2 regions of the Kineococcus sp. R86509 genome follow, and region 2 is predicted to be linked to the other one. Evidence: riboswitches for the same ligand, from Rfam matches in the RefSeq annotation. Region 2 holds a riboswitch; the other holds the start of a gene.
The links. A riboswitch is a leader RNA that binds a small molecule or an ion and turns the genes downstream of it on or off. The one in region 2 is predicted to bind thiamine pyrophosphate.
Positions count from the first base shown of each region.

Region 1: linked by a shared signal. The riboswitch ahead of thiM (hydroxyethylthiazole kinase) and the one ahead of SJY07_RS15670 (ECF transporter S component) in region 2 are both predicted to bind thiamine pyrophosphate.

Region 1 is NZ_JAXHCE010000001.1:3,706,735-3,712,267, forward strand. Features, by position in the region: gene manD (D-mannonate dehydratase ManD) at 1-528, shown strand, start outside; gene SJY07_RS18120 (GntR family transcriptional regulator) at 572-1,285, opposite strand; gene mgrA (L-glyceraldehyde 3-phosphate reductase) at 1,363-2,397, shown strand; TPP riboswitch at 2,445-2,545, shown strand; gene thiM (hydroxyethylthiazole kinase) at 2,539-3,366, shown strand; gene thiE (thiamine phosphate synthase) at 3,363-3,989, shown strand; gene thiD (bifunctional hydroxymethylpyrimidine kinase/phosphomethylpyrimidine kinase) at 3,986-4,831, shown strand; gene SJY07_RS18145 (TenA family protein) at 4,828-5,493, shown strand.
Region 2 is NZ_JAXHCE010000001.1:3,206,367-3,211,899, reverse strand. Features, by position in the region: gene SJY07_RS15680 (energy-coupling factor transporter transmembrane component T family protein) at 1-222, opposite strand, end outside; gene SJY07_RS15675 (ATP-binding cassette domain-containing protein) at 306-1,775, opposite strand; gene SJY07_RS15670 (ECF transporter S component) at 1,768-2,388, opposite strand; TPP riboswitch at 2,440-2,544, opposite strand; gene SJY07_RS15665 (hypothetical protein) at 2,638-2,778, shown strand; gene SJY07_RS15660 (DUF4235 domain-containing protein) at 2,794-3,096, shown strand; gene SJY07_RS15655 (CsbD family protein) at 3,206-3,379, shown strand; gene SJY07_RS15650 (NAD-dependent epimerase/dehydratase family protein) at 3,383-4,366, opposite strand; gene SJY07_RS15645 (ATP-binding protein) at 4,599-5,078, shown strand; gene SJY07_RS15640 (hypothetical protein) at 5,101-5,385, opposite strand.

The sequences.
Region 1 (5,533 bases), 500 kb from region 2:
GAACCGTACCGGCCGTTCTGGATCGAGGACGCGACCCCGGCCGAGGACCAGTCGGCGTTCCGCACCATCCGCGCCCACACCACCACCCCGCTCGCGGTGGGGGAGGTCCTGAACTCCATCTGGGACGTCCAGACCCTCATCACCGAACGCCTCATCGACTACGTCCGGATGTCGGTGTCGCACAGCGGGGGGATCTCGCACCTGCGCAAGGTGTACGCCCTCGCGGAGTTGTTCGGCGTCCGCTCCGGGGCGCACGGCGCGGGTGACCTCTCGCCCATCGCGCACGCCGCGGCGTTGCACCTGGACCTGGCCATCCCGAACTTCGGCATCCAGGAGTACATGGGGCACCGGGATCCCGCGGGGGAGGTGTTCCGCTCCACGTACTCCTTCGCCGACGGGTACATGCACCCCGGGGACGTCCCCGGGATCGGCGTCGAGTTCGACGAGGCGGCGGCCGCGCGGTTCCCCTACGAACCCCGCTACCTGCCGGTGAACCGTCGACTCGACGGGAGCATGCACGACTGGTGAGCGACTCCGACGATCACCGAGCCGCACGGCTCGGTGACCGTGCTCAGCGGTCGTCGGAGAAGAACTCCGGGTGCTCGGCCCGGACGACGGCGATGTCGTCGAACACCTTGCGCAGGTGGCTCCGCAGGGCGGTCGCGGCGGTGTCCGCGTCGTGCGCGGCCACCGCGTCCACGACGGCCTCGTGCTGGTCGATCAGCACGCCGAGCTGGTCGGGCAGCGGGAGGGACAACCGGCGGGCCCGGTCCAGGTGGGCCTTGGCCCGGCTCACCGAACGCCAGGCCGCGGCGTGCCCCGAGACGGTCAGCAGGCGGAGGTGGAAATCCTCGTCCAGGGCGAAGAACCGGTCGTGCTCGCCCCGGTCCGCCGCACGGCGCTGGTCCTCCAGTGAGCGGCGCAGGTCCTCGACGTCGTCCTCGCCCACCTGCGGGACGGCCTGTTCCAGCGAGGCCAGTTCGAGGGCCTCGCGGACGAACTGCGCCGTGGCGATGTCGCTCTCGCGCAGGGGGGAGACGAACGTCCCGACCTGGGGGACGACGTTCACCAGACCGTCTTCCACGAGGAGGATGAGGCTCTCGCGCACCGGGGTCCGGCTGACCCCCAGCGCGGCCGCGAGTTCGTTCTCGGACAACGGGGTGCCCGGCGGGTACTCCAGTCCGACGATGCGGCGGCGCAGCTCGTCCAGGACCAGCGCGCGAGCTCCCCGCGGACTCCCCGCGCGCTGCGCGGGTCGGGACGTCCGTGCGGGGGGCGGGCTCACGGGACCAGTCTCGCAGGGAGGCCCGACGTGCTCGCCCGGCAGTGCCTCCCACGGGGTGGTCGTGGCAGGATCGGCGGGTGACGTACACCGCAGACGCTGGACGCTACGAGTCCATGCCCTTCCGCCGCTGCGGCCGCAGCGGGATCGAACTGCCGGCCCTCTCGCTGGGGTTCTGGCACAACTTCGGCGACGACAAGCCGTTCCAGACCCAGCGCGACATCGCCCGCCGCGCCTTCGACCTGGGGATCACCCACTTCGACCTCGCCAACAACTACGGCCCGCCCTACGGCTCGGCGGAGACGAACTTCGGCCGGCTCTTCGCGGAGGACTTCAAGCCCTACCGCGACGAGCTGATGATCTCCTCCAAGGCCGGTTGGGACATGTGGCCCGGTCCCTACGGCGACCACGGTTCCCGCAAGTACCTCACGGCGTCGCTGGACCGGTCGCTGCAGCGCATGGGCCTCGACTACGTCGACGTCTTCTACCACCACCGACCGGACCCGGACACCCCGCTCGAGGAGACGATGGGGGCGCTCGACGCCGTCGTCCGCTCGGGCAAGGCGCTCTACGTCGGGATCTCCTCCTACGGCCCCGAGCGCACGTTGCAGGCCTCGCGGATCCTGCGCGACCTCGGCACCCCGCTGCTGATCCACCAGCCCTCGTACTCGATGTTCAACCGCTGGATCGAGTCGGGGTTGCTCGACGTGCTCGAGGCGGAGGGGGTCGGCTGCATCCCGTTCACCGCGCTGGCGCAGGGGTTGCTGACCAACCGCTACCTCAACGGCATCCCCGAGGACTCCCGTGCGGCGCAGGGGAAGTCCCTCGACCCCTCGATCCTGGGCGGCGACACCCTGGCCCGCATCCGCGGCCTGCAGGAGATCGCCGACGGTCGTGGTCAGACCCTCGCGCAGCTCGCGCTGGCGTGGGTGCTGCGCGACCGTCGCGTCACGACGACGCTCATCGGGGCGAGTTCCGTCCAGCAGGTCGAGGACAACGTCGCCGCCGTGTCGAACCTCGAGTTCAGCGACGAGGAACTGAAGGCCATCGACGAGTTCGCCGTCGACTCCGGCGTCGACCTGTGGGCCCAGGCACGCGCGGGCGGGGAGAACTGACCCAGCGCCGACCCAGCGTTTGACCATGGCCTGACGGTGCTACTGTCGGCCGCGACACGGGGTGCTCCGCGCAGATCACGGAGCTGAGAACACACCCGTCGAACCTGACGCAGGTAATGCTGACGAAGGGATGTCGCGGCCATGACCGCCGTTGCACCAGAACACGTCCGTCCCGAGCAGGTCGTGGCGGCGCGCGCCGCGCTGAGCGAGCGTGCCCCGCTCGTGCAGTGCCTCACGAACTCCGTCGTGCAGACGATCACCGCGAACGTCCTGTTGGCGGCCGGTGCCTCCCCGGCCATGGTGGACAACGTCCACGAGTCGGCGACGTTCGCGCAGCTCGCCTCCGCCGTGCTCGTCAACGTCGGCACCCTCGACGACGAGAAGGCCCGGGCGATGTCGCTGGCGGCGGAGTCCGCCCACCGGAACGGAACCCCCTGGGTCCTCGACCCCGTCGCCGTGGGTGGGCTGGAGTTCCGCACCCGCGTCGCCCGCGAGCTGCTCCAGCACGCCCCGACCGTGGTGCGGGGCAACGCCTCCGAGATCCTCGGGTTGGCCGGCGCGGGAGCCGGCGGTCGCGGGGTCGACTCCACCGACGGCGTCGAGGAGGCCCTGGTGGCCGCCCGCGAGATCGCCGACCGCACCGGGGGAGCCGTGGCGGTCTCCGGGGTCGTCGACGTCGTCGTCCAGGGTGGACGCACGGTCCGGGTGAGTGGTGGCCACCCGCTGCTGACCCGCACGACCGGGGCGGGGTGTTCCCTCGGGGCCCTCGTCGCCGCCTACGCCGCCGTCGCCGAGGACCCCCTGGTCGCGGCCGTCGCCGCCCACGTCCACGTCGCCGTCGCCGCGGAACGCGCGGCTGCGCAGGGGGTCGGGCCGGGGACCTTCGCGATCCGCTGGCTGGACGAACTCGACGCCGTCGACGCCGATGCGGTCCGCGACGACCTCGCGCGCTCCGGGCGGATCGCGTGAGGCGGGGTTTCGACCCCACGCTCTACCTCGTCACCGACACCGCCCAGTGCCGACCCCGCGGAGTTCCCGCGGTGGTCCGTGCGGCCGTCGCCGGCGGGGTGACCGCCGTGCAGGTGCGGGCCAAGGACGGTGGCGACCGCGAACGCCTCGCGCTCGTGCTGGCCGTGCAGGAGGCGTTGCGGGGAAGCGGTGTCCCGTTGTTCGTCAACGACGCCGTCGACATCGCCCTCATCGCCGGCGTCGACGGGGTCCACCTCGGGCAGTCCGACCTGCCGGTCGAGGAGGTCCGGCGGATCGCCCCCGGGATGCTGCTCGGGGTGTCGGTCTCGACGACCGAGGAGGTCGCCGCGATCGACCCGGGCGTCGTGGACTACCTCGGGGTCGGACCGGTCTGGGCGACCCCGACGAAACCCGACGCCGCCGCGCCGCTCGGCCCCGCAGGTCTCGCGACCGTGGTGGGGGCTTCTCCCGTGCCCTGCGTCGCGATCGGCGGGATCCACCCCGAGAACCTGGAGCAGCTGCACGGCACGGGGATCGCGGGTTTCTGCGTCGTGTCCGAGATCTGCGCCGCCGAGGACCCCGAGGTCGCCGCCCGGTCGTTGCGGACCCGGTGGGGATCGTGAGCGCACCCGTTCCCCCTCCCGTCCGCGTAGCTCTCACCATCGCGGGCAGCGACTCCGGCGGGGGAGCGGGGATCCAGGCGGACCTCAAGACGTTCGCCGCGCACGGGGTCTACGGGGCGAGCGTCGTCACCGCGCTGACGGCGCAGAACACCCACGGGGTGCGGGGCATCCTCGCGGTCCCCGCGGAGTTCGTCCGTCTGCAGCTGGACACCGTCCTGGACGACATCACCGTCCACGCCACCAAGATCGGCATGCTCGCCGGGGCCGACGTCGTCCTCGCCGTCGCCGAGGTGCTCCGCTCCCGCGCGCTCGGACCGGTCGTCCTCGACCCCGTCATGGTCGCGACCAGCGGCGACGCGCTGCTCGACCCCGACGCCGTCGCCGCGGTGCGCGACGTGCTGCTGCCGCTGTCCGACCTCGTCACCCCCAACGTCCCCGAGGCGGCGGCCCTGCTGGGCGTGGACGCCGCGACCTCCGTGGCGCAGTGCCGGGACCAGGCGCAGGAACTGGCGCGGCGCAGCGGCACCGCCGTCCTGCTCAAGGGTGGGCACCTCAGCGGGCAGGCCAGCGTCGACGTGCTCGCGAGTCCCGGGAGCCCCGAGACCACCGTGCTCGTCCGGCGCGACCGGGTCGACACCACCGCCACCCACGGCACCGGCTGCACGCTGTCCTCGGCGCTGGCCGCCCAGGTCGCCCTGCACCCCGGAACCGGCTGGGACGTCCTCGTGGAACCCGCCCGCGACTACCTGCAGGCCGCCCTCCTCGCCGGAGCCCGCCTCGACGTCGGGTCCGGGCACGGACCGCTGGACCACGCCCACGCCCTCAGGGAGCACCGCTCGTGAGCTTCACCGACGACACCTGGACCCGCACCGCCGGCCTGCGCACGGCGGTCGAGAACTCCGCGTTCCTCGCCGAACTCGGCGCCGGGTCGCTGGACCCCGCGACGTTCCGGCACTACCTGGAACAGGACACGATCTACCTCGCCGGCTACGCCCGGGCGCTGTCCCTGCTCGCGGCCCGCGCGCCGGGACCCGAGAGCGCGGGGTTCTGGGCCGGTTCCGCGCACGGCGCCGCGAGCGTCGAGGTGTCCCTGCACGCCGACCTCCTCGCCGGCGGGCGGTTGCCGGAGCCGACGGGACCGGCCCTCGCGTCCCCGACGACGCTCGGCTACGTCTCCTACCTCGTCGCCGCCGCGGCGACCGCCCCCTACGCCGTCGCCGCCGCCGCGGTGCTGCCCTGCTTCTGGATCTACGCCGACGCCGGGCGACGACTGGCCGCCCACGCGGACCTCGTCGCCGACCACCCCTACGCGCGGTGGGTCGCGGCCTACGACGCCCCGGAGTTCCACCTCTCGGTGGAGCGGGCCCGGCGGTTCGTGGACGAGGCGGCGCTCGCCGCCCCGGGTGACGTCGAGGCGATGCACGAGGCGTTCGCGACCGCGACGCGCTACGAGTGGATGTTCTGGGAGACCGCCCACACCCGTGAGGGCTGGCCCGCTGCGTGAGAGGGTCGATCCGGGGTTCCGCACGGGCGGGACGAGCACC
Region 2 (5,533 bases):
CGACCGCACCAGGAACGCGCGCCGGTCACCGACGACGAGCGGGAGGCAGAGCAGTTGCACGGCAAGGGCTCCGGCCGCCTGCCACCACTCCTGGACGGCGAAGGCGCCGACGGCGCAGAGCACCCCGACGGCCAGCAGCGGCAGGGGTCCGCAGTGCCGGACGAGAGGCCCGGGACCGGTGCTGCGCCGTTGCGCGGCCGTCGGTGGAACCCCGTCGTCCACAGGTGTGGGGTGCAGTCCCACAACCTTGTCCACAGGTGTGTGCACAGTCCTGTGGACATCGCTGTGGAGGACTTCACCGTCCGTCACGCCGCCGCCGCCCCACGCGAGCTGCGACCGGCGACGAGGTGGACCCCGGCGCCCGTGGCGACGGCGTGGACCAGACCGGCGTCGTGCGTGCTGACGGCGACGGCGGCCCCGTCCCGGGCCGCACCCGCGAGCAGTCCCGCGACGACGGCCCAGGTACCCCGGTCCTGCCCGACGCTCGGTTCGTCGGCGAGCAGCAGCGCCGGGCCGGCGGCCAGGGCGGCCGCGAGCGCCAGTCGTCGTTGTTCGCCGCCGGAGAGCCGGAAGGGGTTGACGTCGGCGCGCTCCCGCAGGCCGAGGACGTCGAGCAGGGCGTCGGCCCGGGCGGTGTCCCGACCGAGGACCCGGGGGGTCGCCCGGACCTCGCCCCGGACGTCGGTGGCGAGGAAGGAGTGCTCCGGGGACTGCGGGACCCACCCGGTCCGGGCGGCCAGGTCGCGCGAGCGCCAGGTGTGCGGTGCGGGACGTCCCGGGGGGGCGAACCCGGTCGCGGCGACGAGGTCGCCGGTGGGGCGCTCGAGCCCGCCGAGGACGGCCAGCAGGCTGGACTTCCCCGACCCGCTGTCGCCGGTCAGGGGGGTCGTGACGCCGGCGCGGAGGGTGACGTCCACGTCGTGCAGCACGGTGACGGGTGGGGTCGGGCGCAGTCCACGGCGGCGGCGGACCAGTCCCAGCCCGTTGCCGCGCAGCACGTCTCCCACGACGTGCAGGTCCGGGCGGAGCAGCCCCGCCGGGAGGTCGAGCGGCTGCGGGGCGGGAGCCCCGGGCAGCCAGAGCCCGTCGGCCAGCAGGGCCGGGTCGGCGAGGACCCGGTCCGGGGGGCCGTCGGCACGGACCCGGCCGTCGCGGCCGAGGACGACGACGCGGTCGACGTGCGGGGCCCACCCGGCGAGGTCGTGGTCGACGACGACGAGCCCGCGGTCGCGGGCGGCCTCGAGCACCGCGGCGCGCACGGCCCGGGCGGTGGGGGCGTCGAGCATCGAGGTGGGTTCGTCCAGCAGCAGCACGCCGGGGTCGGCGGCCAGCGTCCCGGCGAGGGCGAGCCGCTGGCGTTCCCCCCCGGACAGCGTGACGACCTCGCGGTCGCGACCGGCGGTGTAGCGGGCGGCCGCGTGGGCGCGGGCCACCCGCTGCCAGATCAGCGACCGGTCCAGGCCGGCGTTCTCGGGCCCGAACGCGGTGTCCCGGCCGGCGAGCTCGGCGACGACGGCGTCGAGGGGGTCCTGGACCAGGAGCCCGACCTCCCCGGCGCGCGGAGCCCGACCGTCGAGCAGGACCTCGCCGCTCGCGTCGACGTCGTCCTCGAGGAGTCCCGCGAGCGCCCGCAGGACGGTCGACTTGCCCGCCCCGCTGGGCCCCACGAGCAGGACCCGTTCCCCGTGCCGGAGGTCGAGGTCCACGTCGGCCACCACGGGTCGACGGGACCCCGCGGGGGTGACCGTCAGGCCGCGCAGGGTCAGGTCAGCCACGGTCGCGGGCGCGGCCGTGGTGCTCGCGGCCGGCGGCGAAGGCACCGAGCGCGCCGGAACGGGCCAGTCCCCGCACCAGCAGCCAGCCGCCCAGGCCGGCGACGACGGCGCCGGAGACGGCGAAGGTGCCCACGTAGAAGAGGCGCCAGCCGAGGTCCCAGGTCCCGTCGTAGCGGTAGAACTGCTCGAAGAGCCCTTCCAGGACCCCGGCGAGGATCCCGCCGAGGACGGCGACGGGCGGTCCGAAGCGGCGCCAGGCGAACAGCGCGACGGCGATCTCGACCCCGACGCCCTGGATCGCGCCCGAGACCAGGGTCGTGATGCCCCAGTAGTTGCCGAGCAGCGCCTCGACGGTCGCGGCGACCATCTCGGCGAGCAGCGCGGCGCCCGGGCGGCGGATCACGAGGGCGGCGACGACGGCCGGCAGCAGCCAGACCCCGGCGACGAGGCCCTTGAGCGGCGGCAGCGCCGCGAACAGCGGTTCGACGGCGAGGTACAGCACGTCCCAGCCCCAGAAGACGACGCCGAACGCGACGCCGAGGACGGCGGCGGTGACGAGGTCGACGGTGCGCCAGTGCGCGGTCCCGCGCGAGCGGGTGAGGGTGGTGCTCATGGTGGTCCTCCTGTGGTCCAGGAGGGGGACCCGCCGCCACCGTGGCCGCGGGTCGAGGACGTCCCGACTCCCTACGCCGGTGTGACCCGGATCAGGTTCGAGGGTCTGCGGGAACCCGCACTCTCAGCGCCACCCGGCGCTCCCCTGTCGTTGTCCCGCGACCCTACTACCCCCGTCCTCCCTCCCGACTCGTGATCGGGGCGGGGATCGCCCGCCGGACCACCGGTGGGGAACTGCGACCATGGCCGGGTGCTCCGGATGATGCGTGGACCCGACGGCGGCCCCTCCCGGGCGGTCCGGCTGATGACCCTGATCGTCGTGATCGCGGTCCTCGGGGCGAGCGCCGCCGCCCTCACGCCGGTCCTGGGGTGGCTCCTGGACCTGCTGTAGGGCAGGGTTCGGGCCATGAGTTCGATCGTCTGGAAGCTGGTCGGCCCCGGTGCCGGCATCATCGCGACGGCTGTCGCGAGCCGCGTCACCAAGAAGGTGTGGGTCTCGGTGACCAAGTCCCCGCCGCCGGACAACCCGGAGGACCCGGACGTCGCGTGGAAGGAAGCCGTCGTCTGGGCGCTCGCCTCCGGCGCGATCATCGGCCTGACCCGGCTGATCGTCGAACGCCAGGCCGCGGTCTGGTACCGCAACAGCTTCGGCGAACTGCCGCCCGGGCTCGGGCCGGGCGACGACGGAGCGGTGAAAGCCAACTCCTGACCCCTTCCGGGTGCGGTCGCGTCGCGCGCGTGCTGCGATGTGATCGCACCGGGAACGGGCTCGCGCGGACGTCCGTCCGCCACCTCCCCGGTGTTCTGGAGGAGGAACCGTGAGCGCTGCGGACAAGATCAAGAACGCCGCCCAGGACGTCGCCGGCAAGGCGAAGGAAGCGGTCGGCGGGGCGAAGGACGACGACGCCCTGCGCCACGAGGGTCAGAAGGACCAGGCCGCCGCCGACCTGAAGCAGCGCGGCGAGCACGTCAAGGACGCCTTCAAGGACTGATCCTCAGCCGAACAGTTCCACCAGCCGGTCCTGCCGGGTCTCGATGGTGTCGTCGACGACCCGCAGGGCCGGGTTCGCGTCGTGGTGGGCGATGATCTCGCGGGCTCCCTCCGCGAACGACGTCGTCGCCGCGAAACCCGGGACGAGCCGCTTGAGCTTGGTGTTGTCGAAGACCACCGAGTGCGCCTTGTCCCCCAGCAGTCCCGCGGCACCTCCCGGCGTCTCCCGCGCGATGACTTCGCTGGGGACGTGCACGAGACGGGGTTCGGCCACACCCGCCGCGGTCGCCAGCCGGCGCGCGATCCCGTCCCAGGTGAGGACCTCGTCACCGGTGATGTGCACCGCGTCGCCGACGACGGCGGGTTCCCCGAGGAGCGGGACGAGACCTTTCGCGAGGTCGGTGTGGTGGGTCAGCACCCACGTCGACGTGCCGTCCCCGTGCACGACGACGGGCTTCCCGCGACGCATCCGGTCGATGGCCGTCCAGCCGTCGTCGAGCGGGATCGACGCCCGGTCGTAGGTGTGGCTGGGGCGCACGACGAACGCGGGGAAACCTTCCTCGCGGTAGGCCCGGGTCAGCAGTTCCTCGCAGGCGATCTTGTCGCGGGAGTACTGCCAGAACGGGTTGTGCAGCGGCGTCGACTCGGTGATCGGGAGGTGCGCGACGGGTTTCTGGTAGGCGCTCGCGCTGGAGATGAAGACGTACTGCCCGGTCTTGCCGCGGAACTGCTCGACGTCGGCGCGGACGTGGTCGGGGGTGAAGGCGACGAAGTCGACGACGACGTCGAACTCGCTGTCCCCCAGCACCTCTCGCACCGCCGCCGGATCGCGGACGTCGGCCGTGAGGACCTTCGCGTCGGCAGGAACCTCCCGCCGGCCGCTGCCCCGGTTGAGGATCGTGAGGTCGATCCCGCGTTCGACGGCGAGCGTCGAGCACGCCGAACTGATGATCCCGGTACCGCCGATGAACAGCACGCGCAACGCCATGGGGGGTTCTCTCTCCGCGTCTCGACTTCCTCGTCCGTCGGGGAGGTTACGCCTCCCGTCCGGCGCCGGCGTGTTCGAGTGGTCCCTCCACCTCGCTGCGCGTCCTCGCCGATGAGCCGAGGGGACGGGTCCCTCGCGTCACCCTCTCGGCCTCTTCGCCGCCGCGTTCCACCCATCCACGCCCCCGCCCGCTCCGAAGCGCTGCGTGGGCGAGGACGAAGAGGTGCGAGGCGTGGAGTTCCTGACACTCGAACAGCACCCCCGGGCGGTGACGACGGCCCGTCACTGGGTCGTGGACGTCTGCGGTCGACGTGGTCTCGACATCCCCACGCAGGACGCGGTCGAACTCGTGACGGCTGAGATGGTCGGCAACGCCGTCCGGCACGGAGGCGGCGGGATCGTCCTCACGGTCGACGCCTCGACCCCGTTCCTGTCGTTGCTGACGGGTGACACCCGACCCGCGTCCGCGCCGGTGCTCGCGGTGTCCGTGACCGACGCGGGCTCCTCCCGACCCCACCCCCGCGCCGCGGCCGACGACGCGACCTCCGGACGCGGGTTGGCCCTGGTCGACGCGTTGTCCCTGCGGTGGGGCGTGACCGCGGTGACGTCCCCGGGCGCCACCGGTGCGGGGAAGACGACGTGGGCCGTGCTCGCCACGGCGGGTGCGAAGCCGCGGGAGGACGACGTCCTCGACGGCGGACAGGTTCCCTGAGCCCTCAGGACGAGTCGGCAGGTCAGGTCTTCGAGGCGTCGGCGCCCTGGGCCGGGACCGCACCAGCACCCGGAAGCGCCAGCAACCGCCGACTCTCGCGCAGCAGGTCGATCCAGAAGATGCCGTAGACGACGGTCGCGATCGTCACGCCGAAGAAGGTCACGACGACGACCGTCGGAGAGTCGAGTCGACGGAGCAGCAAGGCCTCCGCGGCGAGCACGAGGCCCAGGGGCAGCGCCGCCCACACGGCCAGGCGGCGGACACGAGGGCTGCGAGTCCGCTCTCCCCCAGGGTGGAGGCAGAACACGGCGAACTCCTGCGCCGCCCGAACAGCCTCCTCGTCCGGATGCCGCCTCCCCGCCTTCGCCCACTTCGTGACCTCGAGACGACGGCGGAGGGGAACCGCCCGCCAGGCCGCGAGGACCGCGCGCCTCTGCTGTCGTCGTACCGATCGA